One region of the Shinella sp. AETb1-6 genome, then DNA from elsewhere that is predicted to be linked to it. Evidence: riboswitches for the same ligand, from Rfam matches in the RefSeq annotation. Region 1 holds a riboswitch; each other region holds the start of a gene.
What was found. Region 1 has a riboswitch for cobalamin ahead of GR158_RS16255 (hypothetical protein). Riboswitches for the same ligand answer to the same signal wherever they lie in the genome.
Positions count from the first base shown of each region.

Region 2: linked by a shared signal. The riboswitch ahead of fdhA (formaldehyde dehydrogenase, glutathione-independent) and the one ahead of GR158_RS16255 (hypothetical protein) in region 1 are both predicted to bind cobalamin.
Region 3: linked by a shared signal. The riboswitch ahead of nrdH (glutaredoxin-like protein NrdH) and the one ahead of GR158_RS16255 (hypothetical protein) in region 1 are both predicted to bind cobalamin.
Region 4: linked by a shared signal. The riboswitch ahead of GR158_RS16670 (acyl-CoA thioesterase) and the one ahead of GR158_RS16255 (hypothetical protein) in region 1 are both predicted to bind cobalamin.

Region 1 is NZ_WUMM01000008.1:214,564-222,391, forward strand. It holds gene metH (methionine synthase) at 1-2,462, opposite strand, end outside; gene GR158_RS16255 (hypothetical protein) at 2,544-2,759, opposite strand; cobalamin riboswitch at 2,855-3,083, opposite strand; gene GR158_RS16260 (GH36-type glycosyl hydrolase domain-containing protein) at 3,488-7,828, shown strand, end outside.
Region 2 is NZ_WUMM01000004.1:248,380-256,207, forward strand. It holds gene nrdE (class 1b ribonucleoside-diphosphate reductase subunit alpha) at 1-689, shown strand, start outside; gene nrdF (class 1b ribonucleoside-diphosphate reductase subunit beta) at 704-1,693, shown strand; cobalamin riboswitch at 1,776-1,978, shown strand; gene fdhA (formaldehyde dehydrogenase, glutathione-independent) at 2,159-3,349, shown strand; gene GR158_RS08960 (hypothetical protein) at 3,436-4,518, shown strand; gene GR158_RS08965 (histidine phosphatase family protein) at 4,523-5,149, opposite strand; gene GR158_RS08970 (SDR family oxidoreductase) at 5,328-6,032, shown strand; gene GR158_RS08975 (class I SAM-dependent methyltransferase) at 6,064-6,807, opposite strand; gene GR158_RS08980 (hypothetical protein) at 6,879-7,214, opposite strand; gene GR158_RS08985 (hypothetical protein) at 7,511-7,669, opposite strand; tRNA gene GR158_RS08990 (tRNA-Pro) at 7,801-7,828, opposite strand, start outside.
Region 3 is NZ_WUMM01000004.1:240,293-248,120, forward strand. It holds gene GR158_RS08910 (nucleoside-diphosphate sugar epimerase/dehydratase) at 1-800, opposite strand, end outside; gene GR158_RS08915 (sugar transferase) at 910-1,476, opposite strand; gene GR158_RS08920 (glycosyltransferase family 25 protein) at 1,879-2,613, shown strand; gene GR158_RS08925 (O-antigen ligase) at 2,597-3,937, shown strand; gene GR158_RS08930 (SRPBCC family protein) at 4,100-5,326, shown strand; cobalamin riboswitch at 5,537-5,754, shown strand; gene nrdH (glutaredoxin-like protein NrdH) at 6,004-6,225, shown strand; gene nrdI (class Ib ribonucleoside-diphosphate reductase assembly flavoprotein NrdI) at 6,234-6,632, shown strand; gene nrdE (class 1b ribonucleoside-diphosphate reductase subunit alpha) at 6,629-7,828, shown strand, end outside.
Region 4 is NZ_WUMM01000009.1:30,691-38,518, reverse strand. It holds gene GR158_RS16680 (methionine synthase) at 1-298, opposite strand, end outside; gene GR158_RS16675 (DUF1852 domain-containing protein) at 326-1,309, opposite strand; cobalamin riboswitch at 1,566-1,775, shown strand; gene GR158_RS16670 (acyl-CoA thioesterase) at 1,873-2,709, shown strand; gene GR158_RS16665 (LysR family transcriptional regulator) at 2,712-3,599, shown strand; partial or broken gene GR158_RS16660 (SDR family NAD(P)-dependent oxidoreductase) at 3,753-4,502, opposite strand; gene GR158_RS16655 (SDR family NAD(P)-dependent oxidoreductase) at 4,507-5,259, opposite strand; gene GR158_RS16650 (proline racemase family protein) at 5,256-6,287, opposite strand; gene GR158_RS16645 (aldehyde dehydrogenase family protein) at 6,284-7,753, opposite strand; gene GR158_RS16640 (FAD-binding oxidoreductase) at 7,772-7,828, opposite strand, start outside.

The DNA of each region.
Region 1 (7,828 bases):
GCTTTGGCCGTCTCAAGAATCTTCGTCGCGGGCACCATGACGCCGAGGTCGATGATCTCGTAGTTGTTGCAGGCGAGCACGACGCCGACAATGTTCTTGCCGATGTCGTGCACGTCGCCCTTGACGGTCGCCATCAGGATTTTTCCCGCAGTCTGGCGTTCGCCGCTGCCGCCGTTGGCGAGCTTTTCGGCTTCCATGTAGGGCAGGAGCACGGCGACGGCCTGCTTCATCACGCGGGCGGACTTCACGACCTGCGGCAGGAACATCTTGCCCGCGCCGAACAGGTCGCCGACCACGTTCATGCCGGCCATCAGCGGTCCTTCGATGACGTGCAGCGGGCGCTCGGCGTTCTGTCGCGCCTCTTCCGTGTCCTCTTCGACGAATTCGGTGATGCCGTTGACCAGCGCATGTTCCAGCCGCTTTTCGACCGGCCATTCGCGCCAGGCGAGATCGCGTTCCTTGGCTTCCTTGCCCGCCGCGCCCTTGAAGCGTTCGGCGATGTCGAGCAGGCGTTCGGTGGCGGTGCCGCCGGCCTTCGGCTGGCGGTTCAGCACCACGTCCTCGCAGGCCTCGCGCAGGTCCGGTTCGATCGTGTCGTAGACGGCGAGCTGGCCGGCATTCACGATGCCCATGTCCATGCCGGCCTGGATGGCGTGGTAGAGGAAGACCGCGTGCATCGCCTCACGCACCGGCTCGTTGCCGCGGAAGGAGAAGGAGAGGTTGGACACGCCGCCCGAGATATGGACATGCGGCAGCGTGCGCGTGATCTCGGCCGTCGCCTCGATGAAGTCGACACCGTAATTGTCGTGCTCCTCGATGCCCGTCGCCACGGCGAAGATGTTGGGGTCGAAGACGATATCCTCGGGTGCGAGGCCGGCAACCTCCGTCAGCAGCCTGTAGGCGCGCGTGCAGATTTCCACCTTGCGCGCCCTGGTGTCGGCCTGTCCGGTCTCGTCGAAGGCCATCACCACGACGGCCGCACCATAGGCGCGCACGAGCCTGGCGTGGTGCAGGAAGGCTTCCTCGCCTTCCTTCAGCGAGATGGAATTGACCAGCGGCTTGCCCTGCACGCATTTCAGGCCGGCCTCGATCACCTCCCATTTGGAACTGTCGATCATGACGGGCACGCGGGCGATATCCGGCTCGGCGGCGATGAGGTTGAGGTACTCCACCATCGCCCTGCCGGAATCGATCAGGCCCTCGTCCATGTTGATGTCGATGATCTGGGCGCCGTTCGCGACCTGATCGCGCGCGACATCAAGGGCGCTGGCATAGTCGCCGGCGGTGATGAGCTTGCGGAACTTGGCCGAACCCGTGACATTGGTGCGCTCGCCGACATTTACGAAGGGAATGGCGTCGGTCAGCGTGAAGGGTTCGAGACCGGACAGGCGCATATGGCGCGGGATATCGGGGATTTCGCGCGGCTTGTGGTGCGCGGCGGCGGCGGCGATGGCGCGGATATGAGCCGGCGTCGAGCCGCAGCAGCCGCCGACGATGTTGACCAGCCCGTCGCGCATGAAGTCTTCGATCTGGGCGGCCATTTCCTCCGGGCTTTCGTCATACTGGCCGAAGGCGTTGGGCAGGCCGGCATTCGGATAGGCGCAGACGAAGGTCTGCGCGACGGCGGAAATCTCGGCGAGATGGGCGCGCATGGCATTGGCACCGAGCGCGCAGTTGAGGCCGATGGAGAAGGGATCGGCATGGCGAACCGAATTCCAGAAGGCCTCCGGCGTCTGGCCGGAGAGCGTGCGGCCGGAGAGATCGGTGATCGTGCCTGATATCATGACGGGCAGGTGGATGCCCTTTTCCGCGTAGACCTCGTGCGTGGCGAAGATCGCCGCCTTGGCGTTCAGCGTGTCGAAGATCGTCTCGATCAGGATGATATCGGCGCCGCCGTCGATAAGGCCGCGCACCTGCTCGGCATAGGCGATGCGCAGGTCGTCGAAGGTCACGGCGCGATAGCCGGGATTGTTGACGTCGGGCGAGATGGAGGCGGTGCGGTTGGTCGGCCCCAGCGCGCCGGCCACGAAACGGCGCTTGCCGTCCTTCTGCTCGGCGCGCAGGCCCGCGCGGCGCGCAAGGCGGGCGCCGTCGCGGTTCAGCTCATAGACCATGTCCTCCATGCCGTAATCGGCCTGGGCGATCGTCGTGGAGGAAAACGTGTTGGTCTCGAGGATATCCGCACCGGCGAGCGCATAGCGATAATGGATGTCCTCGATGGCGCCCGGCTGGGTCAGCGTCAGCAGGTCGTTGTTGCCCTGCTGGTGGCAGGCGCAATCGCCGAAGCGCTCGCCGCGGAAATCGTCTTCCACCAGCTTCAGGGTCTGGATCTCGGTTCCCATCGCGCCGTCGAGCACGAGGATGCGTTCGCGCGCGGCGGCCTTGAGGGCGGCGAGGACCTCGCGTCCGTCGCGCGGTGGCTGTTCGGGGCCGAACAAGTCGTCCAGGTGGGAATTGGCCATGGAAGAACCCTCCGGTGCTGCATCTCGCACCGGAGATCACATAAAGATATCTTTATGTCAACATATGTTTTGTGCGCTCGCCTAGTGCAGCGGCCCGTCCGCGCCCGCCAGCGACGTGAACAGCGCCTTCAGCCGCGCGATATCAGGGTCGGGATTGTCGAGTCGTGCGAGCTTGTGCACTTCCTTCAGCGCCTCGGCGGCGAGGTCGGCGCCGCGCGGCTGCCAGAGAAGCCAGGAAATGAACACGGATTCCGGGTTGCCGGTGCCGGATGCCTGTTTTTCGGTGAGTTGAAACATGTCTTCCCCAATCGGATCATTGGGGGATGGCCGGACGCACGCTGCTTGTCGCCAATCCCTGGCATTGCAAGCGCACCCTTGGGACACCCCGCCCAGGTCGTTACAGCTATCAGGGCAGGTCTCCTGGCTTGCGGGTCGTCGCGTCTGTCTGGCCTTCCCGGTGCATGATACCAGTGGCGCGGAGCGACAGACGCTCGCCGCTTACAGTTGCGGGGGCAGCGCCGGTCTTGATGCCCAGGTCTTGATGTCCTGGGCCTCGCACCGGCTTCCCTCTTAGCCTCCGGACCGTTTTCGATTCGGAAGACCCTGATGCCGGCAACCTCGCGCCGCTTGGATATCAAGTCAATGGCAGGCGGCGCGCATTCGGGCGGGAACCTTTTTTATCCCCGTGCATTGTTTGTCCGCCTGCACCTCGCGCGGGCTCGTCTCCTGTTCAGGGTGCGCGATTCACCAAAACCGCAGATGAGGGTCCATGCTGCGCCATCCTGCCCTGTTGACAGGTTGCAAGTCTCTGTCCTTACGGCTAAAAAATGCCGTTTTCATGCACCACGCGGCGTGGATGACAAACAGCGTGTCGCTTGAGCCAAAATCGCATCTGGAGCGCCATGAGGGCGCGGTCGGGTGTCATGGCTGATCGCGACAGTAGAACGAAGCCCGCCCGCGAAAGACAATCCGGCGCAACGGCCGCTGCCGGGTGGCTCAACATGGCCGGTTCCAGAATCAGAGACATGTCCCTTCATACTACGCCGCAAGCCCCTTCGCGCGACGCCGATATCCGGCAGATCGACTATAACGACTCGATCCGCGCCACCTATCTCACGCTGGAGGAGCTCGCCGCCTGCGGCGAAGCGCTCGCCCGAGACAAGACGGCGGTGCTTCCGGGTTTCCGCCCCTTCGATTTCCGGGCACGGCACAAGGAAAACGAGAAGGAAATCTTCCGCGTCTATCAGGTCACGGCCAAGGACGTGGAGGCCGGCGCGCAGATTACGCCGGCGGCCGAGTGGCTGCTCGACAATTTCTATGTGATCGAGGAAGCGATCCAGGAAGTCCGTCGCGACTTCCCCCGCCGCTTCTACCGGCAGCTTCCCACCATGGAGATCGACGGCCAGCCCTTTCCGCGCACGCTGGCCCTGGCCTGGCTCTATGTCGCCCATACGCACAGCAGTGTCTCGCAGGAAAGCCTGACCGCCTTCGTACAGGGCTTCCAGACGGTGGATCCTTTGAAGATCGGCGAGCTCTGGGCCCTGCCGTCCTTCGTGCGCTTCGTGCTTCTGGAGAACCTGCGGCGTATTTCCAGCCGCGTCGAACGCTCGCGCAAGATGCGCCTCAAGGCCAACGACGTGGCCGACGAGCTCGTGCGCCTCAACGACGCGGAGAAGTCGATTGCGCATCTGCGCACCATCGAGAGCCTGACCGAGGACAACACCTTCGTCGTCCAGCTTCTCTACCGCCTGCGCGACGGCCTTCAGACATCGGGCGCGGTCATCCAGTGGCTGGAACGCAAGATCGAAAGCCGCGGCAGCGATCTGGAAGAGCTGATCGTGGCGGAAAACAACCGCCTGTCTTCCGGCAACGTGACGATGAGTTCGCTCATCAAGGGCCTGCGTACGATAGATGACGCGGAATGGCCGGTCTGGTTCGAGAGCGTCAGCCGCCTCGACGAGGCGCTGCGTCAGCGGTCGGACTACAGCGATCTGGATTTCGGCTCGCGCAACAAATACCGCAACACGATCGAGCGTTTCGCCCGCCGCTCCGGCAAGAGCGAGCTGGAGGTCACCGAAATCGCGCTCGCCATGACCGAGGAAGACGCCGCGGAAAATGCCGGCGATCCCGATTATCGCGCCAATGTCGGCGCGTTCCTCGTGGGCAAGAAGCGCAAGCTGCTCGAAAAGCGCATCGGCTACCATCCCTCGGTCGTCCAGCGCGTCGTTCGCATGACGCGCAAGCTCGACTGGCTCGCCATTGCCGGTCCCAACATCATCCTCACCCTGCTGGCGATGATTGCGGTCTACTACTTCCTCGACCAGCTCGATATTCCCAACGGCGCCTGGCTGATCATGCTCGTGCTGTTCGCGCTGCCGGCCTCGGAAGGCGCGACGGGTCTGTTCAACACGCTCGTGACCTTCTTCGTCACGCCGTCACGGCTGGTCGGCTACGAGTTCAAGGACGGCATCCCCGAGGATGCGCGCACGCTGCTCGTCGTGCCCTGCCTCATCTCGAAACGCGACCATGTCGATGAACTGGTGCGTAATCTCGAGGTCCACTATCTCGCCAACCCGCGCGGCGAGATCTATTTCGCGCTTCTCAGCGATTGGGCCGACAGCCAGAGCGAGGAAACGCCTGCCGATCTCGACGTTCTCGAATATGCCAAGCGCGAGATCGCCGAACTGTCCGCGCGCTACGCCTTTGACGGGCGCACGCGCTTCTACCTGCTGCACCGCCGCCGCCTCTACAATCCGTCGGAAGGCGCGTGGATGGGCTGGGAGCGCAAGCGCGGCAAGCTGCACGAGCTGAACCTGCTGCTGCGCGGCGATGGCGACACGACCTTCCTGCCCGGCGCCAATGTCGTGCCGTCGGACGTCAAATACGTCATGACGCTCGATTCCGACACGCGCCTGATGCGCGATGCCGTGACCAAGCTCGTCGGCAAGATGCACCATCCGATCAACCGCCCCGTCATCGACGAGGCGACCGGCGAGATCACCGCCGGCTACTCGATCCTCCAGCCACGCGTGACGCCCTCGCTGACGACTGGCAAGGAAGCCTCGACCTTCCAGCGCATCTTCTCCGCCGACCGCGGCGTCGACCCCTACGTCTTCACCGTTTCCGATGTCTACCAGGACCTCGCGGGCGAGGGCACGTTCACCGGCAAGGGGCTCTACCACGTCGATGCCTTCGAGGCCGCCGTGAAGGGCCGCATCGAGGAAAACTCGGTGCTCAGCCACGACCTGCTCGAAGGCTCGCTGTCGCACTGTGCGCTGGTGACCGATGTGGAGCTCGTCGAGGACTTCCCGACCCGCTACGGCGTGGAGACCTCGCGCCAGCATCGCTGGGCCCGCGGCGACTGGCAGCTCCTGCCCTATCTTTTCGGGCCGTCGAGCGGCATTTCCATGCTCGGCCGCTGGAAGATGTACGATAACCTCAGGCGCAGCCTCATCCCCATCGCCTGGCTCGTCGCCTCCGTGATGGGCTGGTACTATATGGAGCCGCGCCAGGCGCTGATCTGGCAGCTGGTGCTGATCTTCCTGCTGTTCGTGGCGCCGACGCTCTCGCTCATTTCCGGCCTCATGCCGCGCAGCAGCGATATCGTGGCGCGCGCCCATGTGCATCGCGTGTTCTCCGACATCCGCGCGGCCAACGCGCAGGTCGCCCTGCGCATCGCCTTCATCGCGCATTCCGCAGCACTGATGGGCGACGCCATCGTTCGCTCGCTCTACCGCACCTTCGTCAGCCGCAAGATGATGCTGGAATGGCGCACCGCCGCCCAGGCCGACAGCGCGGCGCGCGGCGGCATCCTCGCCCATTACAAGGCGATGTGGCAGGCCCCGGCACTGGCGGTCGCTTCCGTCGCCCTTGCCGCGATCTCGAAGACCGGCCTTCCTTTCATCGGCGTGCCCTTCGCGATCGTCTGGATGCTGTCACCGATGATCGCCTGGTCCGTCAGCCAGACGGCGGAGACGGAAGACCAGCTCGTCGTGTCCGATCACGTCGCCAACGAGCTGCGCAAGATCGCGCGGCGCACCTGGCGCTATTTCGAGACCTTCGTCACCGCCGAGCAGCACTTCCTGCCGCCGGACAATTTCCAGGAGACGCCCAATCCGGTTCTGGCCGAGCGCACCTCGCCCACCAATATCGGCGTCTATCTCCTGTCGGTGGTTTCGGCGCGCGATTTCGGCTGGATCAGCTTCGAGGAAACCGTGCGCCGGATGGAGCAGACCATCGCCACCATCGACGGCATGCCGAAATACCGCGGCCATCTGTTCAACTGGTATCGCACCAACACGCTCGAAACGCTCGGCCCGCGTTATGTCTCGGCGGTCGACAGCGGCAACCTGGCCGGCCATCTCATCGCCGTGTCCTCCATGTGCCGCGAATGGGCGGAGGCGCCCTCGGCGCATCTGCAGGGAAGCCTCGACGGCATCGGCGACGTGGCCGCCATCCTCTCGGAAGCGCTCAAGCAGCTGCCCGACGACCGCAAGACGGTGCGTCCGCTGCGCCGCCTGGTCGAGGAGCGCATCGCCGGCTTTCACAACGCGCTCGCCGCCGTCAAGCGCGAGCACGAATTCGCCTCCATCCGCGTCATCAACCTTGCGGTGCTGGCGCGCGACATCAACAAGCTCATCGTGAACCTCGATCATGAGGTGAAGTCGCCGCAGAGCGGCGAGGTGGTGCATTGGGCGGGCGCGCTGGTGGCGACCTGCGAAGCGCATATCGCCGACAGCGTCTTCGATCTCGGCAGCATCGAACAGCTGCGCATGCGGCTCGTCGTGCTGCGTGACCGGGCGCGCGACATCGCGTTCTCCATGGATTTCGGCTTCCTGTTCCGCCCGGAACGGCGTCTCCTGTCCATCGGCTACCGCGTCGAGACCAACGAACTGGACGAGGCCTGCTACGATCTTCTGGCCTCGGAAGCGCGCCTGACCAGCCTGTTTGCCATTGCCAAGGGCGACCTGCCCACCGAGCACTGGTACAAGCTTGGCCGTCCGGTCGTGCCGATCGGATCGCGCGGCGCGCTGATCTCCTGGTCGGGCTCGATGTTCGAATATCTGATGCCGCCGCTCGTCATGCAGGAGCGCCAGGGCGGCATTCTCAACCAAACGAACAATCTCGTCGTGGTCGAGCAGATGAACCACGGCCGCCGGCTGGGCACGCCCTGGGGCATTTCGGAAGCGGCTTTCAACGCCCGCGACCACGAGTTGACCTACCAGTACACCAATTTCGGCGTGCCGACGCTCGGCCTCAAGCGCGGGCTCGGCCAGAACGCCGTCATCGCGCCCTATGCCTCGCTGCTGGCGGCGCAATATGCGCCGAAGGAAGCGCTCGACAATCTGGAGCGGCTGCGCAAGCTC
Region 2 (7,828 bases), on a different contig from region 1:
GCTCGGAGGAAGGCGTCGATTTCACCAATATCTACTTCTACACGGTGACCTACCACGCCCTCCGCGCCTCCAACCGGCTGGCCGTCGAGAAGGGCATGAGCTTCAAGGGTTTCGAGAACTCGAAATATGCCTCGGGCGAATATTTCGACAAATATACCGGGCAGGAATGGCTGCCGGCGACGGAGAAGGTGCGCGGCATCTTCGAAGAGGCCGGCATCCATATCCCCACGCAGCAGGACTGGCTGGAGCTGAAGGCGGCCGTCATGGACGGCGGGCTCTACAACCAGAACCTCCAGGCGGTGCCGCCGACCGGCTCGATCTCCTATATCAACCACTCGACCTCCTCGATCCATCCGATCGTCTCGAAGATCGAGATCCGCAAGGAAGGCAAGATCGGCCGCGTCTACTACCCCGCCGCCTTCATGACCAACGACAACCTGGACTATTACCAGGACGCCTACGAGATCGGCCCGGAAAAGATCATCGACACCTATGCGGCGGCCACCCAGCATGTCGACCAGGGCCTGTCGCTGACGCTGTTCTTCCGCGACACGGCAACGACGCGCGATATCAACCGGGCGCAGATCTACGCCTGGAAGAAGGGCATCAAGACCATCTATTACATCCGCCTTCGCCAGATGGCGCTGTCCGGCACGGAAGTGCAGGGCTGTGTCTCGTGCGCGCTGTGATTTCGGGGAAGACCATGAATATCCAAGTGAAGACCAAGGCCCCGAAGGCCGCCGCCGCGGTGCGCGCCATCAACTGGAACCGCATCGAGGACGACAAGGACCTGGAGGTCTGGAACCGCCTGACGGGCAATTTCTGGCTGCCGGAAAAGGTGCCGCTGTCCAACGACATTCCCTCCTGGGCGACGCTGAAGCCGGAGGAGCAGAAGCTCACCATCCGCGTCTTCACCGGGCTCACCCTGCTCGACACGATCCAGAACGGCGTCGGCTCCGTCCGGCTGATGGAGGATGCGGCCACGCCGCATGAAGAGGCGGTTCTGTCCAACATCTCCTTCATGGAGGCCGTGCACGCGCGCTCCTATTCCTCTATCTTCTCGACGCTCTGCCTGACGCCCGATGTGGACGACGCCTATCGCTGGTCGGAGGAAAACGAGTTCCTGCAACGGAAATCGGCGCTCATCATGGAGCAGTACGCGTCCGCCGATCCCTTGAAGAAGAAGGTCGCTTCCGTCTTCCTCGAAAGCTTCCTGTTCTATTCCGGCTTCTATCTGCCGATGTACTGGTCGAGCCGGGCGAAGCTCACCAACACCGCCGACATGATCCGCCTCATCATCCGCGACGAGGCCGTGCACGGCTATTACATCGGCTACAAGTTCCAGCGCGCCACCGAGCGCCTGAGCGCTGAGAAGCAGCAGGAAATCAAGGACTTTGCCTTCGATCTGCTGCTGGAGCTCTACGACAACGAGGCCCGCTATACCGAGGAGCTCTATGACGGCGTCGGCCTCAGCGAGGACGTCAAGAAGTTCCTGCACTACAATGCCAACAAGGCGCTGATGAACCTCGGCTACGAGGCGCTGTTCCCGCCCGAGGCCTGCAAGGTCAATCCGGCGATCCTCTCGGCGCTGTCGCCGAACGCCGACGAGAACCACGACTTCTTCTCCGGCTCCGGCTCGTCCTATGTCATCGGCAAGGCGGTCGCGACCGAGGATGACGACTGGGATTTCTGAGCCCCGGGATGTCCTTCGGCGGCGTGTCGCTCGGGGCGCCGTCGATGTCGTATTCCCGAGGGTCCTTTGGCCTGCCAGATGATTTGCTGGGTGCGTACAGGGTGCCGTCCCGGCCATGCCGGGATGGATAATTGGGAAGCCGGTCGAATACCGGCGCTGCCCCCGCAACGGTAGCGGAACGAAAGCTCCGGCAGAGACCACTGGCTATCAGGCCGGGAAGGTGCCGGCAGCGTCCGAAAGGACAGTTCCGAAGCCCGGAAACCAGCCCTGGAACGATGACTCGGCCGATTGCGGTGGGCGATCGAGAGGTGAACGGCGTCCTCTCGATAGGCCCGTTTCCTTCTCCTCTCCATCCTTCGTCGAGCGACGTTCCGCGCTCCGCCGCTTGGCGTGCGCGGTCGTTCCGAGAGGATCCGGCGCGCGCCAGGCGGGCCGGACGAGGCAAAACCCAGGAGGAGACAGAACATGAGCAGGAACAGAGGCGTCGTCTATATGCGACCCGGCAAGGTCGAGGTCCGCGACATCGACGACCCGAAGCTGGAGGCCCCCGATGGCCGCCGTATCGAACACGGCGTGATCCTCAAGGTCATCTCGACGAATATCTGCGGCTCCGACCAGCACATGGTGCGCGGCCGCACGACGGCCATGCCCGGCCTCGTCCTCGGCCACGAAATCACCGGCGAGGTCATCGAGAAGGGCATCGACGTCGAGATGCTCCAAATCGGCGACATCGTCTCGGTGCCGTTCAACGTGGCCTGCGGGCGCTGCCGTTGCTGCAAGTCGCAGGACACCGGCGTGTGCCTCACCGTCAATCCCGCGCGTGCCGGCGGCGCATACGGTTATGTCGACATGGGCGGCTGGATCGGCGGCCAGGCCCGCTACGTCACCATCCCCTATGCCGATTTCAACCTGTTGAAGTTCCCGGACCGCGACAAGGCCATGTCGAAGATCCGCGACCTCACCATGCTCTCCGATATCTTGCCGACGGGCTTCCACGGGGCGGTCAAGGCGGGTGTCGGCGTCGGCTCGACGGTCTATGTGGCCGGTGCCGGCCCGGTCGGGCTTGCGGCGGCCGCGTCCGCGCGCATTCTCGGCGCGGCGGTCGTGATGATCGGCGACTTCAACAAGGACCGTCTGGCCCATGCCGCCCGGGTGGGTTTCGAGCCGATCGACCTCTCCAAGAGCGATCGCCTCGGTGACATGATCGCCGAGGTCGTGGGCACGAACGAGGTGGACAGCGCCATCGACGCCGTCGGCTTCGAGGCGCGCGGCCATGCGGGCGGCGAGCAGCCGGCCATCGTGCTGAACCAGATGATGGAGATCACCCGCGCCGCCGGCTCGATCGGCATTCCCGGGCTCTATGTCACGGAAGATCCGGGCGCCGTCGACAGCGCGGCCAAGCAGGGCAGCCTGTCGCTGCGCTTCGGCCTCGGCTGGGCGAAGGCGCAGTCCTTCCACACCGGCCAGACGCCTGTTCTCAAGTACAACCGGCAACTCATGCAGGCCATCCTGCACGATCGCCTGCCCATCGCCGATATCGTCAACGCGAAGATCATCGCACTCGACGATGCAGTCCAGGGCTACGAGAGCTTCGACCAGGGCGCGGCGACCAAGTTCGTGCTCGACCCGCATGGCGACCTGCTGAAGGCCGCCTGACAAACCGGCCGCGCCGGCTGTAGAAGGCCGGCGCGGTCCACGCCGCCGATGCAACGCCGCGGCGTTCAATCGAGACGGAGGAAACCATGGCGGATATCAGGGATGTCCTGATCGATCATCTCATCGACCGGCGGGCCGGGTGGAGCATGGGGTCTTACGGCGCCGTCGCGGAATTTCACCAGGACCCGGGCGAATATCTGCAGGCCGATGCGCCGACGCTCTTCGTGCGCGCCACGCCGCGTGGCGCCATCCGGCTCGATGCCGATACGGTCGGGCAGATCGTGCCCGTCGCCTATGAGGCGCTGAGCTGCCGCCCGCAGCGCTGGAGCCACGGCGTGGCGCTCTGCCTGCCGCAGCGCGACGCGGCGATGAACGGCCGCAAGGCGCTGACCGAACTCGGCCCCGACACGGAGGCCGTGCGCGTGACGGACCGGGCCGCCATCCTCTTCGATCTCGGCCTTGCCCTGCCGCAATGCGATTTCTGCATCCGCACCGACGATCCGGCCCTTCTCGCCATCCTGCGCGCCGAGATCGGCCGCAGCCTGTTCGATCCGCACAATCCGGCGACGGCGGCCATCCAGAAGGCACACCCGCATCGTGTCGCGCTGACCCGCCTCGGCCGCATCGAGGTCTTCCAGAAGATCGGCGGCCCGGATACGGGCGGTGTCTCGCCGCCGGGACCGCACACCCATCTCCTGCCGCACCTCATCCGCTCGCGGCGCACCCATTCGGCCAACACGCCGATCCCGAAATACCATGCGCCGCTCGGCTATCTGCATCCCGCCAATCCTGTCATGGACAGCCTGGGCCGCGATCTCGATTTCGACATCGACGACCATGCGCGCTTCCAGGATCTCTTTTCGCAGTTCGCGCGCCCGGACCTGCCCATCCTGCGCAAGGCGGTGCTGGATGGGCTGGCGCGGCGCGTGGAACCGGAATCCTTCCTGTCCCACACGGATCGGTTCAGCCGCGCGACGGTGCGCATCACGCTGCGCCAGCAGGACAGGATGGCGCGGCGCTTCGGTGGCGGCTCCTATCTGGCGCTGGTCTCGCAATGGCGCGCCGTCCTCGACAAAGGCGCGGAGGGTATCGCGGCGGACGAGGACGCGCTGGGCCACGAGGCGACGGGCGCCATCGTGCCGTTCCTGCCGCTCGCCGCAGCGGGCTGAGGCGTCACGCGCCGCCGTCGGGACCAGCCGGGGGCGACGCCGTGCCGAAACCGCGCAGCGCCCAGCGGCGCCCGTCGCTCGACAGGTCGAGAAAGCCGAGCGGCTCGACATCGATGCGCCAGACCGCCGTAAGCGGCGCGCCCACCACATGCGCGAAAACCAGCTTGAGCAGCATGGCGTGCGTCACGGCAAGGATGCGCCCGCCCGTGCCGTGCACTTCATCGAGCCAGCCTGTGGCACGGCCCGCCGCCGCCTCGAAGCTTTCCCCGCCATGCGGGGCCGCGGCCGGATCGGCCATCCAGTGCCGCAGCGCCTCTGGAAAGCGTCCCGCGATCTCGTCCACCGTCTGTCCGCTCCACGCACCATAGTCGACATCGCGCAGTGTGGGGCAGGGGGTTGGTGCGGCGGAGAAGGCCGCCGCCGTTTCGGCCGCACAGGCCTCCGGCGCGCAGAACACGCGGTCGAAGGGCCGCAAGCTTTCCGCAAGCGCCGCCGCGCGGGCCGGTTCCTTCGGCAGGAGGCTGCCCTCGGCGGAGAACCGCGCCTGCCGGTTGGCAGCGGTGGCGCCGCGGCACAGCAGGGTGACGCGGGTCGCCCGGCGCGGGCGCGCTGCGGGCGCGTCTTCTGGCATAGTCACGATCTGTCATGCTCCTGACGGGGGCGCTCGGTTTTTCGATTGATAGTCGCATCGGCGCCGGTGGCCAAGCGGCTTTGAAAATCGCATTTGCCGTGTCCGGCGACGGAAGGTGCTTCGCGCGCGGGGGCGGAAGGTGCTATCAACGGTTCTCATTCGAAGACGGGAGACAGGCATGAGCGAGAACAAGGTAGCGGTGATCACCGCCGGCGGCAGCGGCATGGGCGCGGCCTCGGCGCGGCGGCTGGCGGCAGATGGTTTCAAGGTGGCCATCCTGTCGTCGTCCGGCAAGGGCGAGGCGCTGGCCGCCGAGCTGGGCGGCATCGGCGTCACCGGGTCCAACCAGTCCAACGACGACCTCAAGCGGCTCGTCGACCTCGCCGTCTCGACCTTCGGCCGCATCGATGTGCTGGTCAACAGCGCCGGCCACGGCCCGCGCGCCGAGATCACCGCCATCACGGACGAGGATTGGCACAAGGGCATGGACGTCTATCTGCTGAACGTCGTCAGGCCCGTGCGGCTGGTCGCGCCGATCATGAAGGCGCAGAAGTCCGGGTCGATCGTCAACATCTCCACGGCGTGGGCCTTCGAGCCGTCGTCGATGTTCCCGACCTCGGCCGTCTTCCGCGCCGGGCTTGCCGCCTATACGAAGATCTTCGCCGACACCTATGCGGCCGACAACATCCGCATCAACAATGTGCTGCCGGGCTGGATCGACAGCCTGCCGGGCACCGAGGAGCGGCGCGACAGCGTGCCGATGAAGCGCTACGGCACCAGCGAGGAGATCGCCGCGACCGTCGCCTTCCTCGCCTCGGAGGGTGCGGGCTACATCACGGGCCAGAACATCCGCGTCGATGGCGGCCTGATGCGTTCCGTCTGAGGAAACGTCTGGGGGAACGCCTTGGGGGGCGTCAGGCGAGCGTGCCGAGCGGGATGAGCTCGCGCGCGCCGGGCGTCCAGGCCTTGCCCTGCCAGTCGCCGTACCAGCGCTCGACCCGCAGGCCGGCGTCGGCAATCAGCGCCTCCAGCTCTTCCTTGGTGGGAAAGGCGATGCGCGAGGCGGCCGACAGGCGCTGGCCGGTCTGCTCTATCTCGTAATGCGTCTCATAGGTCACGATGCCGGTGCCGGCGTCGAAGGCCGCATCGTTCCAGGCCTGCACGGCGCCGAACCGGGGATGCTCGAGGCGGCGTCGCGATTCCTCCGGCCCCCATTCCTCCCATTCGCGGCAGGCCGGCTCGCGGCTGTCGAAGATGAAGCGGCCGCCGGGCGCCAGATGCGCGGCGATGGTGGCGAGCGCGGCACGCCGGTCCTCGCGCGTGAGGAACACCTGGAAGGCGTGCCCTGTCAGCATGACGAGCGCAAAGCGCCGGCCAAGCCGCAGCGTGCGCGCATCTCCCTCGATGAAGTCGACATGCGCCGCACCCGGCTTGGCGCGCGCGATCTCCAGCATGGCGGGCGCCGGATCGACGCCGACGACCATCCTGTCGCCGGACAGCGCGACGGCAAGTTCCCCCGTGCCGCAGCCAAGGTCGAGCACGCTGTCGGCATCGGCGGCGAGCGCCTGGCAGAAGGTGAAGTCCTCGGACCGGTCCCAGCCGTTTTCGAGATCGTAGAAATCGGCAAGGGCGGGGTCGTGGTAGAGGCGGTCTTCCATGTGTTCCTCCATGAAAAAAAGGCCATGCGTCGCCGCATGGCCCTTGTCAGATCTGCGGGGTCAGCCGCCCGTCACGCCTTCGCGGCGTCGAGCACGGTCTCGCAATGGCTCGGGCCGCCCTTCGGGTCGACGCGGTCGCCGATCGCGCGGATATTGGTGATACGGTAGGCGTCGTTCACGGTCAGCTCGACGGAGCAGGAACGGCCCTTGGAGAAGCCGCCGCGCCACTTGTAGAGCGTCGTGCCGCCCGTGCTGGTGTCGGAAATCGGCGGGCCGTAGGCGGCGAAGAAGCTGCCGGCGGTCTTGCCGTTCCAGCGCGCCTGCAGCGGGTTCGTCGGAACGCTCACGGTGGTGCATGCGGTAAGGGCAAGCGCCAGGCCTGCCAGGATTGCGATGCGGGAGTTCATATGTGCCATTTCCTTGGACTTCGTTCAGCCGTACCCGGTGACTCGGGACGGGCCCCTGATTTCGCCATAGCGCAGTGCTCGCAAAAGGGGAATCATCTCCACGCCAAGTTTGTGGTCATCCCCGGACATGAGGCGGGAAACGTGCGGATTTGCAACAGTGGGCTGCAACCGCCAATCTGGCGCCAAGCGGCGTCATGGCCCGAACCGACGTCTCAGAAATCGATGAAGTCCCGGGCAATCACTTTCACCATGGGGCCAGTCCATTTACGGTGAGGGAATTGAGTGCGGTGTGACCGTTACCGCCGGGCAAAAAGATGGCTCACGACCACCAGCCCGATGACCGCCAGCAGCGCCAGGCTCGACGGGAAGAGACCGATCACGAAGGCGAGCAGGGCAAATCCGATGCCGGCAGCCGAAACGCAAAGCAGCGCGGTCGCTATCGTCTGACGCGTCATCCAAGCTCCCGATTCAAGCGTTTTTGACACGATAACAACACGCGCAAACGCCGGCAACTGCCGCAGCCATCGTCGAAATTCTGAAAGGGTTCGGGAAACATTCAACCGCGCGATCTTCCAGCGGTTTCAGCTGGTCGGAGTGGAGTGATTCGAACACTC
Region 3 (7,828 bases), on a different contig from region 1:
GTAAGCGCTTGGTCGAGCAGCTCATTGTCGGCCGGCACAAAAGATCTTCCGAGCAGTTCATCAATCTCGATTTCGCGAATTTGGCTGACGATGTAGCGTCCGTCCACGAGGTCCGAAATATCCGGCAGGCTACGAATCTTGATGCCGAGGCCCGTCACGCGGCTAAGCACGGCCTGTCGTCTAGTCACTGGGATGGACGACATGCTGAGCACTATTTCCTTGATTCCATATCGATCGATGAGTGACGACAGGTCATTGGAAGAAAAGACGCGGTAACCGCCGAGGTCGCGGCCATGATTGGCAGGATCGTCGTCGATCAGCCCCATGACGTAGCGATTGCCATGGCCTTTAAGGGCACGTGCCAGTTGGGCGGCAGCTGGCCCTGCACCGTAGATGAAAATCGGTTCTTCGCCGCGACGCAAGCCTGTACCTGAAACGAGGATACACTTGGCAGCAAAGCGCATACCGCCGATCAGGAGTGTTCCCAGGATGAAATAAAGGAAAGGTACGGATCGGGGGACGATGCCCTGGCCTGCCATTTCCATTAGAAAGATGATAATGACCCAGCTCATCGTGGCGATGAGCATCGCCTTGATTATGGTCCAGATTGCCGCCTCCGGCAGGTAGCGAATCACGGACCGGTATAAGCCCAGCCGAATGAACACGGGAATCGCGACCACAGGAGCTAGCGCTGCAAGAAGCAAGCGCTGGCTTGTTATCGCCGGCGTCCAAATGGACAGGCGGATGGCATAGCTTGCCCAGAGCGCGAACATCAGAGCCATGATGTCGAAAATGATCATCAAAACCCGCTTCCAGAAGCGGGGCGTTCGGATGATTCTTTCCCTAAGGCGCCTGACCAGAGGTCGGTCGATCCATTCCGAGGTCAACATGATCCTGCCACTAAACTCGCTAATGTTGAATGCCGGTTGCGCCGACCACTTTTATGACGGTCATGGCCAGAATGCGCAAATCGAAAAGAAAGCTTTGTCGCCTAAGGTACTCGGTATCCAATGCAACCTTGTCTTCAATCGCCAGCTCGTCCCGACCATTTACCTGTGCCCAGCCTGTGAGCCCAGGCAAAAGCAAATGTACATCCCTTGATGTGCGTGCGGCTATTAGATCTTCCTGATTGAAAAGAGCAGGGCGGGGCCCCACGAAGCTCATCTCCCCCTTAAGGATGCACCAGAGTTGCGGAAGTTCATCCAGACTTGTCTTGCGCAGGAAGCTGCCGAGAGGGGTCAGGTGTCTTGCAGGATCCCCAAGCAGATGGGTGGCGACGACGGGCGTATCGATCTGCATCGTACGAAATTTGGGCATCCAAAACAGATGATTGCCACGGCCGACGCGCTGCGACCAGTAGAGAATTGGCCCTTTTGATGTGGTGCGGACTGCAGCTGCAAGGACAGCCATAGGTAGAGCGAGAGCGGCAAGCGCAGCGAAGGCCAGGGCGATATCGCATGCACGCTTCATAACCATCGTTAATCGCCTCGAACTGGGTTTACGGATAGACAATCCGCGCGTGAATAGGACAAATTGCTTCCAATCACCAGCGTCATGAGGCGCAGACTAAGAGCCATCGGAACAGGAGCAAGGCGATGTGATATAATGCTGCCGCTTCAGCAGGTGACCGGGGGCATCACAGCCACGTCCTTCGCTGCGCCACGATGCATGATAATCGCGTTCGCTAGAGCAGCCGAAGGCGCGGTCCAGAGCAGTGTAGGTCGCTACGAAACGCTGTGTTATCAAGATTGGATGAGCGTTCTATCATAAGCCACTTGCAGACATGCGGCGGAGAGTGTTACGCGCAAACCGCGAGACGGTGAGGCTCGTTTGCGATCGTATCAGTGACGATCTGTGTATCAGGAAAATGGTTTGGGGATGAGCATTCGTATCTACGCGATCAATCTTGACCGTTCGGTCGATCGCTGGAGGAGTCTATCTCTAAGTGCAGACGCTTTTGGCTTTGATCTAGTTCGAATTTCGGGAGTTGATGGTGCAGAAACGCCGCCCGAAGAGCGCATCGACTGTGATTCAAAAAAATTCAAACGTAACAATGGCCGTGGCATGCTGCCTGGCGAATACGGCTGTTATCGAAGCCATTTGGGAGCACTTGCCACATTCTACGCGACGGGTGAACTCACAGCTGTCATTGTGGAAGATGATATTAAGCTGTCTGTGGATCTTGTTGTGCGTGCCGACGCAGCTATCAAAGCCATTCCGGATGCAGACGTCGTGAAGCTATGCAACCACCGCGTTGTCGGTTTCAAGCATGTCACGACTTCGGAAGCGGGCGATGAGATCGGCCGTGCGGTGCATGGTCCGCAAGGATCCGCTGCGTGTTATGTCGTTACGCGGAAAGGCGCCAAGCGTTTGCTCGAAGGCCTGAACATCATGGAATATCCGTGGGATGTCGCCTTGGAGCGTGGCTGGGCTTATGATGCGCAAATCTACACGACGCGTTATGACGTGGCCGCTCCAGGGCGTGATAGCACGACGATTGCCACAAGTTCTGTATACCGTTCCACCAAGTTTCCCTGGTGGAAGCGGTTCAGGACATACGCTATCCGAATCCGGGAGACTATTTGCAGGATCGGATATGCGCGAAATGGCTGAGCAACCTACGGTATCGCGCACTCGTGTGAACGCCGTGCTGTTTTCTGTTTTATGGGCGCTCATGGCATCCGCTATGCTGGTGGAGAGCGATACCTATCGCTATATCTCCATCGCCTTGGTCGTATTCGCCGTTGTCTGGCAGAAGGATGACGTTCGACGTGTTTCCCGGGACTGGTTGACGACTGCCTGCTACGTTTGGGCTCTTTACGCGGCTGGCCGCTTTCTCTTTGGCGTGTTTGTCGCCGGAGAGAAGGGTACATCGGAATGGCTCTACATCTTCCCAGCCGTGTTTCCGATTGTTGGTGTGGCCCTCTACGCCACCAGAGCCTATGTGTTCGCGGCCGCCACGTTGATTGTTTTCGTTGGTTTTGTGGCGCTCCTGACTACGCTGAGTCCTACCACGATCCTGGCAGGTGCGAGGGCGGCGCCGCTATTTCACAACAATCCCATTCATGCGGGGATTGGCAGTTGCATGCTTTTCTTGACCTCAGTCTTCTGGTCGCTCTACGCGGCGGAGACCGGGCGTTTGAGAGGCCGTTTCAAGTTGCCGGTGTTAGGGCTGGGTGTACTCACGGCCATTCTCAGTCTTTTCGGCGCTCTTGGCGCGCAATCGAAAGGCGCTTGGTTGGCACTCGTCTTCGTCATGGTTCTGATGGCTACTCTCACGTTGCTCCATCATGCGGGCAGATGGCGGTTGCATCTCTTGAGCGGTCTCTTCTTGACTGCGGTGGCGATGGTTTTGATTTCAACCTCCTATGTCGAGAAGGTTGCAGGCCCCACGATCGAAGCCGCGGCGAAACTGACGGATGACACCGTTACGACGGAGGGGCCGATTGCATCCATGCAAAGGGCGATCGCTGACCCGTCGACACCGTCACCCATGCGCGAACGTCTGAAATTGTGGTCGAATGCCATTGAGTTGATCCAGGCCGCTCCGCTCTTTGGTTGGGGCAATGAATGGCTGCGTGAGTGGCGCAAAACGACCTATGCGGACGTCGACTTCACGTTGATCCACAATGGTTATCTCGAAATCATGGTTCGCCACGGCATTCTCGGAATAGCCCTCCTGCTTGTTTTCGTGGTGATCTCCGTCCGCCGCATCCATGCTGCGCACCGCAGTGGTGTCATCTCCTCCAGCCTTACAGCCTATTTGTACAGTCTCGGCTTCTTCTTCTTCTGCACGATAACGACGAACTCCAACAACCGTCTCGCTCTGGGTGAATCCTTCTTCATTCTGGGAGCTGCGGCCGTGTTTGCGATCAGTCTCGCGCAGGAAGATTGGATGCGACGTGAGGACCGCGAGCGTTTGTCCGTCAAGATTTAACCCGCGTCTCGGCAAGCCCACCGGATTACGGCTCCCTGCGCGAGCCGGAGAAGCGGCCCCTAATCGACCTACTCGATTAATTCCCCTCTCTCCGGCATCTTGCCGGCTGTCCGGCACCCCGGAATACTTGGCGTCAAATTGTCATTGAGGGTGTTGTGCGGGATGAGTGCTCTTGAAGCTGTAATCGATGGTGTTGGCGATCGCATCGATGGTCTCGTGGCGGCGCATCGGGCGGGGCATGGGCTGGCGAGGGCGTTTTATCAGGATGCCGAGATTTACCGGCGCGACATGGAGCGGGTGTTCCGCCGGCACTGGCACTGTATCGCGCATGAGAGCGTGATCCCCAACGCCAACGATTTCGAGGTCTTCCGCATCGATACGGAGCAGGTGATCGTCACGCGTGCCGCGGATGGCAGCATCCATGCGGTGCTGAACGTCTGTCGCCATCGCGGGGCCGAGGTCTGCACGAAACAGAAGGGCAATGCGCGCGTTTTCGTCTGTCCCTACCACGCCTGGACCTACGGCAACGACGGCAGCCTCAAGGCCGCGCGGCTGATGCCGAAGGATTTCAGGCGTGAGGATCATGGCCTGAAGACGCTCAACGTCCGCGTGGTCGAAGGGCTGATCTTCATTTCCTTCGCCGAACAGCCGCTCGATTTTTCCGAAGTCGAGAACCTGCTGCATGCCACCTGTGGGCAATATGGCTGGGCGAGCGCGAAGGTGGCGCATCGCGAGACCTATCCGGTGGCGGCGAACTGGAAGCTCGCCGTCGAAAACTATGTCGAATGTTATCATTGCGGCCCGGCGCATCCGGAATATTCGCAGACCCATGCGCTCGAACAGCCGCTGCATATGATCGAGGCGCTGAACGAGGCGATGGAGGCGCGCACCTGCGCGCTCGGCATCGAGGTCGGATCGGGCAATCACTGGCAGACGTCGCGCGAGGGCCGCGAGGCGATCCACGCCTTCCGTTATGCGCTCTATGACGGCGTTCAGAGCGGCAGCGAAGACGGCAAGGCGGTCGCGCCGCTGATGGGCCGCTTCACCGATTTCGATGGCGGCGTCACCTCCATCCATCTCGGCGGCACCACGTTCCTCGTCTGCTATCCCGATCACGGCATGATCTACCGCTTCATTCCGAAAACGGCTGAAAGCTGCGAGATGGAGCTGATCTGGCTGGTCGACGGCAAGGCGGAGGAGGGCAGGGATTACGACCTCGCCAAGCTCACCTGGCTGTGGAAGGTCACGACGGAAGAGGACAAGGCGATCATCGAGCACACCGCACGCGGCGTGCAGTCGCACTACTTCGTGCCCGGGCCGATCGCGCCGATGGAGCAGAACGAGCTGCGCTACATCGAGTGGTATCTGGACGAGATCAGCCGCCCGTAATTGTTCTCATGGCTCGGAATATCCGGGCCATCGCTCCCTTCGCGGGATGGCCGGCATCGTCACGGCGATCGTCGCGCTGCCGGCGCGCGGCGCCGGTTATGCAGGTCGCGCGTGACGATTTCCGATCGCGGACACCATTTCAGGCGCGCCGCCGATCGAGGAAATATTGGATAACCGATCATAGCTGTTGACGCATTTTTTACCTCGTCTACTATATCTTGTGTTCGAGGTTCCTTCGATTCGAAAGTGTCGAGGGCTAAGATGGGAACCCGGGGCGGCCATGATGGCCGCATTGTCCGGGGCTGCCCCCGCAACTGTAAGCGGTGAGCGTTCATCCGATGATGTCACTGAGGCGCCAATGCCTTGGGAAGACGGATGACCGTGTCGACCCGTGAGCCAGGAGACCTGCCTCGCGCATGAACGTCCACGGGCGGGGTGTCCGGATGGCGAGCGACGGGTCGCGAATGATCTCGCCCCCGCGTCTCCCTGTGCACCCTGCTGAAACTGTCTCTCGGGGTGAAGCCATGTCGATCTTGTTTACAGTCTCTCCGCGCGTTTAGGCGGACGCCCCTGACCGGTCGTCCCGCGGGCGGTCGCTTATGTCTCTGCAATATTTCGAACGGTCATCGGCGGATGGCCGATCGCTTCCCCATGCCTGATCGAAAACGAGGAAAACCATGTCCATAACAGTCTATTCCAAGCCCGCCTGCGTCCAGTGCACCGCGACCACCCGCGCGCTCGATCGCCAGGGCATCGATTACAGCGTCGTCGACGTCTCCGAGGATGCCGATGCCTTCGCGCTCGTGCAGGGTCTCGGCTATCGCCAGGTTCCCGTCGTCATCGCGGGCGAGCGGCATTGGGCCGGTTTCCGCCCGGACATGATCAGCGCGCTCGCCTGAACGGGCCGATGGGCGGGCTCGTCTATTTTTCAAGCCGGTCGGAGAACACCCGCCGCTTCGTCGAGAAACTCGGCGTCGCGGCCGTCCGCCTGCCGGTCGATGCGACGGACGAGCCGCCGAGGGCGCAGGCGCCCTTCGTGCTGGTCTCGCCGACCTATGGCGGCGGCGGGGAAAAGGGAGCGGTGCCGAAGCCGGTGATCCGCTTTCTGAACGATCCGCACAATCGAAGCCTGATCCGCGGTGTCATCGCGGCCGGGAACACCAATTTCGGCACCGGATACGCGCGTGCAGGCAACATCGTCTCCGCGAAATGCGCCGTGCCGTACCTCTATCGTTTCGAACTGCTCGGAACGGATGAGGATGTCGACAACGTCAGACAAGGGCTGGAACGATTTTGGACACGATGACGATAGACAAGCCGGCAAAGGTGCCGGAAATCACCGCGCAGGACTATCACGCGCTCAACGCCATGCTGAACCTCTACGACGAGGAGGGCAAGATCCAGCTCGACAAGGACCGGCAGGCGGCCAAGCAATATTTCCTCCAGCACGTCAACCAGAACACGGTGTTCTTCCATAATCTTCGGGAAAAGCTCGATTATCTGGTGACAGAGGGCTATTACGAGCAGGAGGTGCTGGACCAGTATTCCTTCAATTACGTGCGCGACCTCTTCGACCACGCCTATGACAAGAAGTTCCGCTTCCCGACCTTCCTCGGTGCGTTCAAATATTACACGTCCTACACGCTGAAGACCTTCGACGGGAAACGCTACCTCGAGCGCTACGAGGACCGCGTCTGCATGGTGGCGCTTGCACTGGCGCGCGGCAACGAGGCGCTTGCCCGCGACCTCGTCGACGAGATCATTTCCGGCCGCTTCCAGCCGGCGACGCCGACCTTCCTCAATGCCGGCAAGAAGCAGCGCGGCGAACTCGTCTCGTGCTTCCTGCTGCGCATCGAGGACAACATGGAAAGCATCGGCCGCGCGATCAATTCGGCGCTCCAGCTTTCCAAGCGCGGCGGCGGGGTGGCGCTGTCGCTCACCAACCTTCGCGAAATGGGCGCGCCGATCAAGCAGATCGAGAACCAGTCCTCCGGCGTCATCCCGGTCATGAAGCTGCTGGAGGATAGTTTCTCCTACGCCAACCAGCTCGGTGCGCGGCAGGGCGCCGGCGCCGTCTATCTCAACGCCCACCACCCCGACATCATGCGCTTCCTCGATACCAAGCGCGAGAATGCGGATGAGAAGATCCGCATCAAGACGCTGTCGCTCGGTGTCGTCATCCCCGACATCACCTTCGAACTGGCGAAGAACAACGAGGATATGTATCTCTTCTCGCCGCATGACGTGGAACGCGTCTACGGCGTCGCCTTCTCCGAGATTTCGGTCACCGAAAAATACCGCGAGATGGTCGAGGACAGCCGCATCAAGAAGAAGAAGATCAAGGCGCGCGATTTCTTCCAGATCATCGCCGAGATCCAGTTCGAGAGCGGCTATCCCTACATCATGTTCGAGGACACGGTGAACCGGGCGAACCCGATCGCCGGCCGCATCTCCATGAGCAATCTCTGCTCGGAAATCCTGCAGGTGAGCGAGCCGAGCGCG
Region 4 (7,828 bases), on a different contig from region 1:
TCGGAACACTCGCGTCATAGCGATCCCGGATTCTGACAGTCTCGCGTTTCTCAAAATCAACGCCATCGAGGTGCTCGATGAACGTCGTGACGAAATGTTGGCGCGTTTGCTCACCGTCGCTGACGATGTCGATACCTGCCTGTCGCTGATCGTCCAAGGACAGGCGCAAGGCGTCTTGTTTGCCCTCGATCAGTTCTTCATCCTGCAATTTCCAGGGCGACCAGAGTTTCTCAGGCTGTGCAAGCCACGAGGGTTTCGGCAGGCTGCCGGCGGTGGACGTGGGCAAGAGTGTTTTCATGTCAGGCAACCTTATGCGTTCAGCTCGTCAAAGAACGGCGTTGGAAGACCACTGCTCAAGAATGGTCTTATATGGTTTGATGAAGTGCTCCTCAGCGAACTTTCCCTGCTCGGCGGCCAGGCGGCTGCGTTCTTCCCGGTCATAGACAATTCGGGTCAAAGAATAGTCCGAGTGCTGCAAACTTGGCTGGTAGCATGCCCCTGCTGTGGAATTGGCGTTGTAGATTTCGGGCCGGTAGATCTTCTGGAACGTCTCCATCGTGCTGATGGTGCTGATCAGTTCAAGATTGGTGTAGTCACCAAGCAGGTCACCGAGAAAATAGAAGGCCAAAGGCGCAACGCTGTTCGGCGGCATGAAATACCGGACCTGCAATCCCATTTTGTGGAAATAATGGTCGGTCGAAGACAATTCGTTCTGCTGGTATTCAACACCCAAGACAGGGTGCTGATTGCCCGTCCGGTTATATGTCTTGCTGCTCGAAGCGCTCAGGCAGATCACCGGCGGCTTATTGAAAGCCTTTTTGTAGGCATCTGAACTCAAAAAGCTTTTGAACAATTTTCCATGCAGATCGCCGAAGTTGTCCGGTACGCTGAATTCAGCGCGGCCCTTGTTGTGCGCCGGCAGCAATACGCTGAAGTCATAGTCCCGGACGTAAGAGGAAAAATTGTTCCCGACAATGCCCTGAACGCGTTCGTTGGTTTTCCGATCGAGAATGCTCGTTTTCAGGATTTCGATCAGCGGGAAGGCATCACTACCGCCATCGTCGCCGATGGTCAGCTCAGCCGAAACGATTTCGAGTTCGACGGAATAGCGATCGCCCTTTGGGTTGTCCCAATGCGCCAAGGCATTGAATCGGTTGTCAATCATCTTCAAGGCGTTACGCAGGTTCTCCTGCCGGCTCTCGCCTCTGGCTAGGTTGGCAAAATTGGTTGTGATGCGCGTGCTATCTGAGGGGCGATAGTCCTCATCGAACGAAATGCTCTTAATAGAAAATATAAATTCGTCGTTCATGGCGATCCGAGGCGCGAATTTCCGAGCTGAACCCTGCATGTATTTCTCACTTGTCTGACTGTATTTTCCGCTTCCGCAGTTGGGAGCCTGCATACACTCTGCGGTCAACGGAGTTGCCAGCTATGTAGCTGAAGCATCAATCGGCTAAAAATGGTATTATCTCATCGACGGATGAGCCACGCTCATGGTTTGGCTTGATGAAGCCCCCTCCGCGACATTCCCGTGATCGGCACCTTGACCACTCCAGCGACATGCGACATTGGTTCATCATCGTGGTTCTGCGGGCGAAAGTCCGGAGCCAAGAGGGAATTCGGTGAGGGCTTTGTTGCAGCCCGATGCCGAAGCTGCCCCCGCAACTGTAAGCGGCGAGCGAAGGTCCATTCGTGTCACTGAGGCATGCCTTGGGAAGACGGACCAGAGCGAAGACCCGTAAGCCAGGAGACCTGCCGCGGTAGATAACGTCCACGGGCGGGGTGTCCCGGAGTGCCGCTTTCGCGATCGGCCCCCTCGTGCCGTCGTCTCTGCGTCATGCCACTGCCCGGCCGCAACTGATGGCAGTGCCGATGACAGAGATCGCGACGATAGAAGAGCCAGCGCAGCACGGCTCGACAACCAGTCTCATCGATATCGTTTTTCCCGGAGACACCAACCATCACGGCACCTTGTTCGGCGGAACGGGGCTTGCTCTCATGGATCGTGTTGCTTTCATCGCGGCAACCCGGTTCGGGCGAGCGCCGTTCGTGACCGCCTCATGCGAGCGCATTGATTTCAGGCAGCCCGCGCGTATCGGGCATATCGTCGAATTCTCAGCCAAGCCGGTCAAAGCCGGTCGCCGCTTCCTGACGGTCGAAGTCGAAATGGCGGCAGAGACCATTGTCGGTCGGCAGCGGCACATTTGTACGCGCGGCACCTTCCATATGGTCGCCGTGCCGGAGGGCGAGGACGCCGCGCATCACGCCTTGCCCGAACTGCTTCACAAAGAGGCACGGTGCACGGGCGGAGCAGTTACCATGGTCGAGATTGTGTTTCCCGATCAGGCAAACAGCGTCGGCCGGATGTTCGGGGGCGAAGCGATCGCCTACATGACCAAAGCCGCATTCGTCGCAGCATCGCGCTACTCCGGCAAGCTGGTGGTCCTCGCCTCATCGGAGCGTATCGATTTCGCAAGAGCAATCAAGATCGGCGAAATCGTCGAGGCGGAAGCACGCGTCGAGCGCGTGGGCCGTAGCTCCATGTCCATCGAGACCAGACTTTGGTCCGAAAACCTCCTGACGGGGGAGAGGCAGATTACGGCAGCCGGGCACTTCACGATGGTGGCGGTCGACAAGGATCATCGGCCAGTGCCGGTTGGGGATGTTGCCACGGCGGACATCGTTCCCCTTGAGCACGGGCGGGCATAGCCATGCTGGACAGGCAACATCTGTCGATCCTGCGTGAAGTCCACCGCCTCGGCAGCCTGACCGCTGCCGCGGAGCGGCTGAACGTCTCCCAATCCGCTCTCAGCCACACGATCCGAAAGCTCGAAGAGCGCTACGGCGTGGCAATGTGGGAAAAAGACGGCCGCAACCTTCGCCTCACCGAGGCAGGCCGCTACATCGTGACGCTGGCGCAACGCGTTCTGCCCCAGATCGAAAGGGCTGAAGATGTCCTGTCGGATTATCGCGACGGCCAGCGAGGTTCGCTCAAGATCGGTATGGAGTGCCATCCTTGCCACCAATGGCTGATGGGTGTCACAAAACCCTATCTCGTGGAATGGCCGGATGTCGGCCTGGAACTGACGACGTCGTTCGCTCTCGGGGGCGTGGCGGCGCTGACCGGATACGAGATCGATATCCTGATCACGCCGGATCCGATCGAGGCGCTGGGCATCCATTATCTGCCGGTGTTCGATTACGAACTGGTGCTTGCCGTTCCGGCCGATCATCCGCTGGTGCTCAAAAGCCATGCCGAGCCTGCGGATCTTCTGGATGAGACACTGTTCACCTATCCGGTACCGCCAGAGCGGTTGGACGTTTTCACGCAGTTCCTGGTGCCCGCCAACTGCCGGCCGCGGCATCACCGCAATGTCGAGACGACGGAAATGATGCTCCAACTCGTGGCGGCAGGCCGCGGTGTAAGTGCCATTCCGAACTGGCTGGTGCATCGGGAAGCGGCAGCGCTCGGTGTCCGCCCCGTCCGTATCGGTGAGAGCGGGATACAGAAAAGCATCCATCTCGGCTTAAGAGATGGCGACGACACTGTCGATTTTATCGCTGGGTTTCTCGCGACGTCACGCCAAGCGTCTGCATGACGGAACGCCATCCCCATTAGCATTGGGCTGGTAGAATTTGCTGATCTTGATCATCAAGCACAACTCGCCGCCTTTGCGCCAAATCCCGAAAAGCGCAGTTCCGGTAGATAGACCGGCTGAAAGGCTCTTGAGTAGATTAGAATCGCCGACTGGCGCCACCGCTTGAGCGCCCGTGATTTCCACCAGCGAACCGCACATAAAGGCCGCCTCGTCGGATGCAAGGAAAGCGACGAGGGCAGCGACCTCCTCCGGCTTGCCAATGCGACCGAAGGGCACCAGCCTGTCGAGGTCTGCGATGGTGCGCCCGGACCGTTTCACTCCGGCCTCCAGCATGGGCGTGTGGATTTCGCCGGGGCAGACGGCGTTGACGCGGATTTTGTCCGGCGCGTAATCACGAGCAAGGTTCTGCGTGAAGCTCGCCACCGCCGCTTTCGTGACATTGTAGGCAATGTGGTTCGGCGCCGGATGGAGCCCCCATTGTGAGGCCGTATTCACGATGGCGCCGCCGCCGGCCGCAATCATATGCGGCAGCGCCGCCTGGCAAAGGTGGAACATCGCATCGAGATTGACCGCGAAGCTCAGTCGCCAGTCCTCCGGTGTCAGCGACAGCAGATTGCCGCGGCGGTTGATGCCGGCATTGTTGCAAAGCACGTCGATGCGGCCTTCCGTTCCGATCACGTTTTCGACGATGGCCCGGCAACCTTCCGCGGTCGCAATGTCACTGGCGAAGGCGCGCGCCCTGCTACCCGCAGCGCCGATCTGCGCGGCCGCCGCGTCAGCCCCTTCACCGTTCATATCCGTAAGCACGACGCTTGCGCCCTCGGCGGCGAAGCGGGCGCTGATCGCTGCGCCGATACCGCCGGCAGCGCCGGTTACGATAACGACTTTATCCTTGAAACGCATGGGATTACCTCATGTAGCTGCCGCCGTTCACATCCAGCACCGCGCCGTTCAGCGACGCCTGCGAGGGACGGAAGGCAAAGGCGGTGATCTCGCCGATTTCCTGCGGGTCGGCCATCCGGGCGATGGGAATGCCGGCCAGGGCCGCCGCCTCGCCATGTTCGGCGATATAGGCTTCGGCCATTCCGGTGCGCACCCAGCCGGGCGCGAGCGCGACGGCAGTCACCCCCTCATGTCCGTGGCTCTGCGCGATGGATTTGGTGAGGTTGATCAGGGCGGCCTTCGAGGCGCCATAGGCCATGGAACTGGAGGTATAGCCGCGCTGACCGGCGCGGCTCGCCATGTTGACGATCCGCCCGCCGCCGTGGATGCGGAAATGCTGGATGGCGAGCTTCGACAGGTCGACGGCCGACAGGAAATTGACCCGCATCTCGCGCGCCCAGACCTGCTGCCATTCCTCCATCGGCGCGTCGACCGCGACTTCCGAGCGGATGCCGGCATTGTTGACGAGGCCCGTCAGGCGGCCGGCGGCGGCCAGCGCACCGTCCCACAAAGCCTGCGGGCCGGCCGGGTCCGAAAGATCGGACGGCACGCACCAGCCCCGCCCGTCGAGCGCTCTCACAAGTGCCTCGGCGGCATCGCGATTGCGGCCGTAGTGGACGACGACATTGGCACCGTCTGCAACGAGCGCCCGGCAGATTGCCTGCCCGATGGCGCCCGTCGCGCCGGTTACGAGGATCGATTGTCCTGAAAGCATCATAGTTCACCCACCTGCGGACCCCAGGCATCCGACAGGGCGAAACCCTGCGCGAAGGCATCCTGCGGATCGAGCCGCAATTGCTGGCGGCCGAAGACATAGCCCCGGCCGGTGATGCGCGGCAGCACGGCGGGGCGGTCGCCGACCGTCGTCTCGCCGAGGATTTCCGCCGTGAATTCTCCGCCGATGATGCTGCGGGAGACGCGGATATCGCCGGTCTTCGCCTGTCCGCGCGCATGGAGGATGGCAAGATTGGCCGAGGACCCCGTGCCGCAGGGCGAACGATCCACCCGACCCGGCTTCAACGTCGTGCAGGTCACGACCGAGCCGTCCGGCTGGTAGTCGCGGAACATCACATAGGCAATCTCGTCGAGATCAGCGATTTCCGGATGCTCCACCGCCACCTGTTCGGCCAGCAGCGCCTTGATTTCGGTGCCCGCCTCGGCCAGCGCGCGGGCATGCTCCGGTACGAGGCGCAGCCCCACGCGGTCCACGTCGATCTGGGCATAGAAGACGCCGCCGAAGGCGATATCACCGGTGATCTTGCCCCATCTCGGCGTGTCGATCATCACGTCGAGTGCATGGACGAAAGCCGGAACGTTGTCGAGGCTGATCGACAGGCAGCGGCCATCCTGACATTGCGCGCGGGCGACGATCAGTCCGGCCGCCGTATCCAGCCGCACGACCGTTTCCGGCTCCGTCATCGTGACGCGGCCGATTTCCAGAAGCGCCGTCACCACGCAGATGCAGTTGGAGCCCGACATCGGATGGGCGCGGTCCGGTTGCAGCACGATGAAGGCGGCGTCGGCATCCGGCCGGGTAGATGGCAGGAGCAGGTTCGTCGTGTGGACGACCTGCGCCCGCGGCTCGCGTGTCAGGAAGAGACGGAGTGACGGGTCCACGTCGTTGAGATGGTTCATCTTATCGAGGATGGTCGCGCCCGGGATTTCGGGCGCGCCACCGATGAGGACATTGCCGCTTTCGCCCTGGCAATGGACGAGCAGGATATCGAGCGCCTTGTCGAAGGTCATTTCAGATACCACCCCCAGGGCTCGTCGCTGACGAGGCGCGTGATCTGCTTGGTCTCCAGGTAGTTGTCGAGCCCCCAGCGGCCGAGTTCGCGGCCGATGCCGGACTGCTTGTAGCCGCCCCAGGGCGCCTCGGTGAAGGTAGGCTGCGAGCAGTTGATCCAGACGATGCCGGCGCGGAAGGCGGCCGCGACGCGCTCGCAGCGTTCGTCGTCCGCCGACATGACGGCGGCGGCGAGGCCGAAGCGGCTGTCATTGGCAAGGCGGATCGCCTCCTCCTCCGTCTCGAAGGGGCGGATGCAGACGACCGGACCGAAGATTTCCTCTACCCAGGCGTCGCTGTCGAGCGCCATATCGGTGAGGATGGTGGGAGCAACCCAGAAGCCCTTTTCGAAGCCGGCATGCCGGCCGCCGCAGGCGACGGTCGCGCCCTGCTCGACGGCGCGGTCGATGTGGCGCAGCACGTCCTCGTACTGGCCCCTGTTGACCAGCGGGCCGAGCAGCGTGCCCTCATCGAGGCCATTGCCCATCCTGATCTTCTTCGCCTCTTCCACCAATCGCACCAGGAGCTTCGGATAGAGCGGGGCCTCGACAAGAACCCTTGACGTGGCCGAGCAGACCTGGCCCTGGTTCCAGAAGATGCCGAACATGATCCATTCGACAGCTTTTTCGATGTCGCTGTCGGCGAAGACGATGAAGGGCGACTTGCCGCCGAGTTCGAGACTGATGCGTTTGATGTCCTTGGCACCGGTCGCCATGATGCGCGAGCCGACTGGACCGGAGCCGGTAAAGGCGACCTTGTCGACTTGCGGATGCTCGACGAGCGCCTGGCCGACGACGGACCCCTTGCCCGAGAGGATGTTCAGCACGCCCTTCGGAAGCCCCGCATCTTGCGCGATCACGCCGAGTTCGAGCGCCGTCAGGGAGGTGGTCTCGGCGGGCTTGAGGATCATGGTGCAACCGGCCGCAAGCGCCGGTGCCACCTTCCACGAGGCCATGAGCAGCGGATAGTTCCAGGGAACGATGGCGACGGCGACGCCAAGCGGTTCGCGCACGGCCTTGGAGACGAAGCGCGCGTCAGCAAGCTTCACTTCCTCCACTTCTCCATCCAGCTCCTCGGCAAGATCGGCGTAGAAATCGAAGCAGCCGGCGGCGTCCGTCAGGTCCCATTCGGATTCGGGCAGCGGCTTGCCATTATCACGCGTTTCCATGCGCGCGAGTTCCGCAAGACGGTCGCGAATGCCTTGCGCCATGGCCCGCAGGTATTTCGCACGCCCCTTCCCGGAAAGACGCGGCCATGGGCCTTTGTCGAAGGCTTCGCGGGCCGCTTTCACGGCCAAATCCGCCTCTGTAGCGCCGGCGGCGGCGATGTGGTGAAAGACCTCTTCGGTCGCCGGATCGATCACCGGAAGCATGGCGCCATCGGCCGGGGCCACCCATTGGTCATCGATGAAAAGCTTGTTCTGCATGGTGGTCCTCACATGTGGTCAAAAACGGTCGACACGATAGGGGCGCATATCGATGGGCGGCTTCGCACCGACGAT